DNA from 2 places in the Paenarthrobacter sp. NPDC089307 genome. Region 2 is predicted to be linked to the other one. Evidence: riboswitches for the same ligand, from Rfam matches in the RefSeq annotation. Region 2 holds a riboswitch; the other holds the start of a gene.
What was found. A riboswitch is a leader RNA that binds a small molecule or an ion and turns the genes downstream of it on or off. The one in region 2 is predicted to bind cyclic di-AMP.
Positions count from the first base shown of each region.

Region 1: another riboswitch for cyclic di-AMP. It lies ahead of AB0N72_RS13275 (hypothetical protein); the one in region 2 lies ahead of AB0N72_RS07990 (hypothetical protein).

Region 1 is NZ_JBFBHE010000005.1:90,706-94,257, forward strand. It holds gene AB0N72_RS13270 (HAMP domain-containing sensor histidine kinase) at 1-1,253, shown strand, start outside; cyclic di-AMP (ydaO/yuaA leader) riboswitch at 1,362-1,546, shown strand; gene AB0N72_RS13275 (hypothetical protein) at 1,550-2,404, shown strand; gene AB0N72_RS13280 (glycosyltransferase) at 2,586-3,552, shown strand, end outside.
Region 2 is NZ_JBFBHE010000003.1:105,592-109,143, reverse strand. It holds gene AB0N72_RS07995 (helix-turn-helix domain-containing protein) at 1-143, shown strand, start outside; gene AB0N72_RS07990 (hypothetical protein) at 332-1,540, opposite strand; cyclic di-AMP (ydaO/yuaA leader) riboswitch at 1,555-1,707, opposite strand; gene AB0N72_RS07985 (ATP-dependent DNA ligase) at 1,970-3,034, shown strand; gene AB0N72_RS07980 (DUF6480 family protein) at 3,044-3,307, opposite strand; gene AB0N72_RS07975 (alpha/beta hydrolase) at 3,452-3,552, opposite strand, start outside.

The sequences.
Region 1 (3,552 bases), on a different contig from region 2:
CGCCGTCCGGGAGGCCGGATCCGCTGGAGGCCCGTGGCCAGGCTGCCGGCACCCTGAACGCGCGAATCGTCGGATCCACTGTGCGTAGCTCGGGCCTGATCGATGCCCAGGGCAACCGGGTTTCCTTGTCAGGCGCCGACGAACGGGTTCTGCTCTCGCTCCCCCGGGACAGCCGCGCCGTTGACCGCTCCTTGTCCAACGGTGATTACCGCCTGGTGGCAGTGGAGACCTCCGGCGAGGTGATCGTGACCGGCCTTCCCTTGGCGGACAAGCAGGCCGCAGAGGCGTCGCTGGTCTGGACCATGGTGCTGGTTTCCCTTGGTGGCCTGGTGGTGATCGGCCTGGTGGGCACCGTGATCATCCGGCGGACGATGCGGCCTTTGGAGCAGCTCTCGGAGGTGGCGACCAAGGTTTCGCGCTTGCCTCTCGACGCCGGTGAGGTGGCGCTTGCGGTACGGGTACCGCCGTCGGCCTCCCATCCGGGAACTGAAGTGGGCAGCGTGGGTTACGCCCTGAACCAAATGCTGAACAACGTATCCAGTGCGCTGGAAGCCCGGCAGGAAAGCGAAACCAAAGTGCGGCAATTTGTGGCCGATGCCTCGCACGAACTGCGGACGCCACTGACTGCCATCCGCGGTTACACCGAGCTGCTGCGGATGACCGAGACCTTCACGGACGATGGCAGGAAGTCCCTTGCGCGGGTCCAAAGCCAGTCCGAACGGATGACAACGCTGGTGGAAGACCTCTTGCTGCTGGCACGGCTTGATGAAGGCCAGCCCGTGAAAGTCACGGACGTGGACCTGACACAGCTTGTGATAGAGACCGTGAGCGATGAGAAAGTCATGGCGCCGGACCATATCTGGCAACTGAGGCTGCCCGACGAACCCGTGACCGTCCGCGGTGATGCGACGCAACTGCACCAGGTGTTGGCCAACCTGCTGTCGAATGCCAGGAAGCACACGGATGCCGGCACCACGGTGGTCACCGGCGTCATGCTCTCAGCCGACGGCAGCGCAGTAGTGACCGTAACCGACAACGGCCCCGGCATTCCTGAGGATTTCCAAGGCCGGATTTTCTCCCGCTTTGCCCGGGCCGATGCCGCCCGATCAGGGTCCGAAGGCACCTCCGGCCTGGGCCTGTCGATCGTGGAATCGATCGTGGAAGCCCATGGCGGTAGCGTCGAAGTGACCTCCCGTCCCGGGCGCACGGAATTTGCCGTTCGCCTCCCCGCCGCCAACAGCGAACGAACGTAACGAATCCAGCAAGGCGACTCACCGGCGCCGTGATCTCTGTTACCTAAATGTGACTTCTGCGGAAACCTCCTGTACCGTCGAAAGGGTGGGTCGCCCCAAATGGCCCACATCCGGGATGCGCCGAGCTCTGCCACTTCCCGGAGTCCGTTCTTACTCCGAGGCAGAGACGGGGGACCCAGAGTCTCCGGGCCCAGGCATTTGCCGGCCCTAGGGGTGAAGCCGCAGCGTGACGCGCGGCCGGATGACCTCATCCGAACCCGACAGCTAACTCCGCAGGCGCTGAGAGGTAATCACACATGTCTGAATTTAACGATCAGACGCGCCATTCCGCGCGTCACCGCGACCAGAACGAAGCCCCGCTCACCAAGTCGCAGACCGTCCTCAAGAAGGCCGCCCGTGAGGGCAAGTCCGGCCACCGCATGTCCGTTGTGGCTGGCGTTATCGCCGCCGCGTTGGGCGTTGCTTCACTCGGAACCGCCGCGAACGCTGCCCTGACGCTTCCTGAAGCCAGCCGCGTGGCTGAGGCCCGGACCGCGGCCGAGGCCAGCAACAACAAGGCAGCCGAGGAGGCCGCAGCCGCCAAGAAGGCTGCCGACGAAAAGGCTGCAGCTGCCAAGGCCGCTGCGGACAAAGCCGCTGCCGACAAGGCTGCCGCCGACAAAGCCGCCGCCGACAAGGCAGCTGCTGACCAGGCCGCTGCCGCGCAGGCAGCAGCCGAGAAGGCCGCCGCTGACCAGGCCGCCGCAGAAAAAGCTGCCGCTGACGCCGCCGCCAAGCAAGCAGCCGACGCCGCTGCTGCCGCCGCAGAGGCCGCGGCCGCCGCAGCTGCCCCCAAGGCTGTGGATGACCCCGCAGCAGCCAAGGCCTACGCCGCCAGCATTCTTGGCAGCTACGGCTGGAGCGCCTCTGAGATGACGGCGCTGAACACGCTCTGGGAGAAGGAATCCGGTTGGCGGACCACTGCCACCAACGCTTCCAGCGGCGCCTACGGTATTGTCCAGTCGCTTCCGGCCGGCAAGATGGCCTCTGCCGGTGCTGACTGGCAGACCAACTACCAGACCCAGATCAAGTGGGGCCTGAACTACATCAAGGAACGCTACGGATCCCCGTCAGCTGCCCTGGCCTTCCACTTGGCCAACAACTGGTACTAAGCCAGAAAACTTGATCGCCGCCCCGGTTACCGCCGTTCGCACCAGTTCCAACCGGTGCGGGCAGCGGAGACCGGGGCGGCTTTCGCATATCCCGGCACAACCTCACGGCCCCATACAGTTACACAGTCATGTCACAGCTTCCGCCTAAAGCCCTCACAATCGGCGGCACCACTCTGGATCCATGACGCTCATAGATCCCGCCCCCAGTGCGCTGCCGAACCCCGCCCATGCGGGGCACCCCGCCGCTCCTGCCCTGCCCGTTCGGCAGCCGCGGCGCTCTCCCGTTGACACCCGGACCACGGTTCCTGTCCTGGACGTCACCATCCCCGTCCACAACGAGGAAAGGGACCTTGAGGAATGCCTGCGCCGCCTGCACGTCCACCTCACGGAGACATTTCCACATACTTTCCGCATCACCGTGGCAGACAACGCCAGCACGGACAGCACGCTTAGGATCGCCGAGCGCATGGCCCGCGAACTGCCCCAACTCACCGTCAAGCGATTCGAAGAGAAGGGCCGGGGCAACGCCCTCCGTCAAGTCTGGCTGGCATCGCCATCTCCGGTCCTGGCGTACATGGATGTGGATCTGTCCACTGACCTCGCCGCTCTGGCACCGCTCCTGGCGCCCCTGATCTCCGGCCACTCAGACCTGGCAATCGGCACCCGGCTGGCCCGCACGTCCCGCGTAGTCCGCGGACCCAAGCGCGAGTTCGTCTCCCGGAGCTACAACGTCCTGCTGCACACCGTGATGGGGGCACGTTTCTCCGACGCCCAGTGCGGTTTCAAAGCCATCCGCGCGGACGTGGCACACCGGCTGCTGCCGCACACCCTGGACAACGCCTGGTTCTTCGACACCGAACTCCTGGTGGTGGCCGAGCGCTGCGGCCTTCGAGTCCACGAGGTCCCGGTGGACTGGACGGACGATCCCAACTCAAGCGTCGACGTCGTACGAACCGCCCTGGCCGACCTCCGCGGCATGACGCGCCTGACGCGCGACCTCGTGACGGGCCGCATCCCGGTCCCCGAACTCCGGGCAGCGTTGGCCCGCGGTCCCCTGCCTGCGTCCTCGCGCACCTCCGAGTCGACGCCACGCAGCAGCCTTTTCGGGCAGCTGGTCCGCTTCGGATTCATCGGCGCCGCCTCCACCG
Region 2 (3,552 bases):
TTCACCTCCACAGGAGCAGCATCTACAACCGCCTCGGCCGGATCCGCCAACTTATCGGTGCGGATCCGTTGAATGGCGCGATCCGCCTCGAACTGCACGCTGCGCTGAAGGCGCGACGCTGGGCCGGGAGGCCCCGGATCTGAACCTTGGGCAATCAACGCGGAAGAGGCAGGCACCGTGGGTGCCTGCCTCTTTCGTTTCAGCCTTTAGGAGCGCTTCAGCCGTTGGCAACTCCAGCGGCCCATCCGGCGCCGGAAGGTGGCCGTGCGGCTGCTGCTGCAGTACCTGCCATGCCATCCGGTGTGCACGTTGGTGCGGGGCATCCGGGTGCTCACTGCAACGCCTTTTGGGCGGCGTCAAGGAGTGATTCCAAGGTGCTGGCCTGTGGCTTGACGGTGGCGCTGGGACTGCCGGTTGGCCGGGGCTTGGGGGTCTCGGTCTGCGTCGGAGTCGGCGTCGGAGTGGCAGTCGGCGGAGCCGGTGTGGGCGTCGGCGTCGGGGTTGCCGTGGCCGGCGGTGTGGTGACCGTGTCAGAGGGCACGTCGCTGGGAGCAGGTGCAGGCTGTGCCGGGGCCGGCGTAGCCGTTCCGGGCGCTGGCGCCGCAACTGGCGGCACCGCAGCGGCCGCCGAGGGGACCCAGACAGGGGCAGCCAGCGAGACGTGCGGTGAGGGAACCGACGACGGCGAAACCTCGGCGGGTTCCTCCGGTACCGTGCCAGGCTGGCCCGCCTGGGACGAAGCCGAGCCCGACGAAGATGGGGAGGAGGCCGTGGTGTAGGAAGCGCGGGGTGCCGGGGCGGCCGAGCCCGTTTGCCGGTCCTGGCCGTCCTTGCTGCCGCCGGCTTCCTGAGTGGGGGATTCCTGCCCGAAGAACGGAAGTTCCAACGCTTGCCCCAGCCCGCCTGCAGTCAGCACCAAGCCCAGTGCGCCTGCAATGACTGCCATGCGCTGGCTCATGTGCTTCACGGACGCGGCTTTCTGCAGGACAGCTTGCGGCTCGCGGTCAAAAGCAGATGTAGCCCGGAAGCTTGCTGCGGTCACCGGCGCCGGCGTCACGACGCGGGCTGTTGCCGACGATGATGCTGCGGCGGCTTCCTCGCGTGGAGCAACGACCGGAATGGCTGCGGTGGCCGGTTCAGGCAGATCCTGTTTCGGGCTGGCAGGCCGGACGATGGGAATGGCCGCCGTTGGAGGACCCGGCGTGGTCGACACCGGGGCTGCGGCGGCTTCGATCACTGGAATGGCTGCCGTCGCCGGTTCGGGGAGGGCAGGGCTGCCCGCGTTGGGTTCCACCGGATCTGCGTTGGGTTCCACTGGCTCGATCACGGCCTTGGCTGCCCGTTCCCGCTCAGCGGCCCGGGCGGCCGCGCGCGTGGTGGGGGCGGCTGCGGCTGGTGCCACCTGGGTGGGGATTGCCGCGGTGGCGGCTTCCGGCGTCGTACTTTCTGCTCCGGTGACCTGTCCGCTGGGTTGGGCCCGACGGCGTCCGGTTGGCTTGGTGCGCTCGCGCTCCAGTTGTGCGCGGCGCGAATTTTCCATGGTTGGGGACATGGTTGTTGCCTCTCAACGCCTGCGAGGTTAGCTGTCGGGTTCGGACGAGGCCGTCCGGCCGCGTGGTGCGGCTTCACCCCAAGGGCTTGTGGAGAAAACAAGCCCGGGAAACTGTGGGTCCCCCGTCTCTGCCGCGGGTCTGGCGGATCCTGGATTGCGGCAGAGCCCGGCGTCAATCCAGAAGCGGCCCAGCGGAGATTCGGGTCGCCCTACGACCGTACAGGAGGCGGAAAGTAAAGTCACATTAATGTAACGGGCGGTAGGTCGCCCCTTGCGGGAGGGTCCTACCGCTTAGGGTTCGGGGCTGGTGAAAGCCCTGCCAGGAGCGTCGGAATTCCGAGGACTGCCCCCAACACGGCCAAGATATCCATGGCCCAACACTAGCCTTCTGCCCGTACTGGCCGGTAGACATGAGCTATGGATCTACCAGTGATGCCGCCCATTTCGCCCATGCTCGCCAAATCTGTCCCCGCAATCCCCGAGGTAGGGCATTACGAGCCGAAGTGGGACGGCTTCCGGACCATCGTCTTCAAGGATGGGGATGAGATCATCCTGGGCAGCCGCAATGAGAAGCCCATGACCCGCTATTTCCCGGAGCTCGTGGAGGCCTTGAAGCGGAACCTCCCGGACAAATGCGTGATCGACGGCGAGATCGTCATGATCGAGGGCAACCGGCTTGAGTTCGAGGTGCTGCAGCAGAGGATCCATCCCGCGGACAGCCGGGTGCGGATGCTTGCAGAGAAGACCCCGGCGTCCCTGGTCGCCTTCGACATCCTCGCGCTCGGCGACGAAGACCTGACGGGCAAGCCGTTTTCGGAGCGTCGTGCCGTCCTGGAGCGGGCACTGGCCAAAGCCGAGCCACCCATCTACGTCACGCCTGCTGTGACCGACTTGGAGCGTGCGCAGGAATGGTTCGTGCAGCTCGAAGGCGCAGGGCTGGACGGGATTCTCTCCAAGCCCCTGGACGGGACGTACCAGCCGAACAAGCGGGTGATGTTCAAGACCAAGCACGAACGCACCGCCGACTGCGTGGTGGCCGGATTCCGCTGGCACAAGACGGCGAAGGTTGTGGGGTCGATGCTGCTGGGCCTCTACGATGACTCGGGGCGGCTCCACCACGTGGGCGTCGTAGCGTCATTCCCCATGGCAAAACGGGAAGCCTTGGTGGCTGAGCTCGAACCGTATCAGGTGGAGTTTGCCGAGCACCCCTGGGGCGAGTGGGCCAGCCAGGAGGACGCTCCCGGGGGTTCGAGGATGCCCGGCGGCCAGAGCAGGTGGAGTGCCGGCAAGGACTTCTCCTTCGTCCCCCTGCGCCCCGAACTGGTGATTGAGGTGGCCTACGACTACATGGAGGGCGATCGGTTCCGCCACACGACGCAGTTTCGCCGGTGGCGGCCGGACCGGACCCCTGAGAGTTGCACGTACTCCCAGTTGGAAGAACCTGCCGAGTACGATCTCGGGCAGATATTGAGCCTCCCGTAGGTGCCGGTACTACTCTTCGTGCCCCTGGTCGCTGCTCATGCTGCCTTCGGCGGGCGGGGTTTCTCCCGGTGGCACTCCGCCGCCCGGCTCCAGCCCCGTGATATTTCCGTCCAAGGGGTCCGGGTTGGCTGAGGATGCGGGGTCGTCGTCCTCGTCCTGGCGCATGTCGGGGTCTTCGTGGATGCTGTCGGCCTCGGCAGTGGTGTCGATGGGTCCGGTAGCACCGCTCACGCCGAAGGTCTGCGGATCGTCTTCCGGGTCATAGCTGGTCATGGTGGCACCCTTTCGTAAGCAGACTTACTAATTTGCTGGCCCCGCCAGCCTAGCCTGATTCGGCCGAACCCAACAAGGGCACCCGGGTGCGCGCCGGCGTCGTTCCTGAGCGGCCAGGCGCCCAGCGCTCAAGCGGCCGGCCGCTTAGCGGTGCTGCGTTGTAGCGGTAACGAAGCTGCGGATGGCATCTGCCACGGCCTTGGGCCGCATGTGCTGGGCCACGTGCCCGACGCCGGGAATCTCCA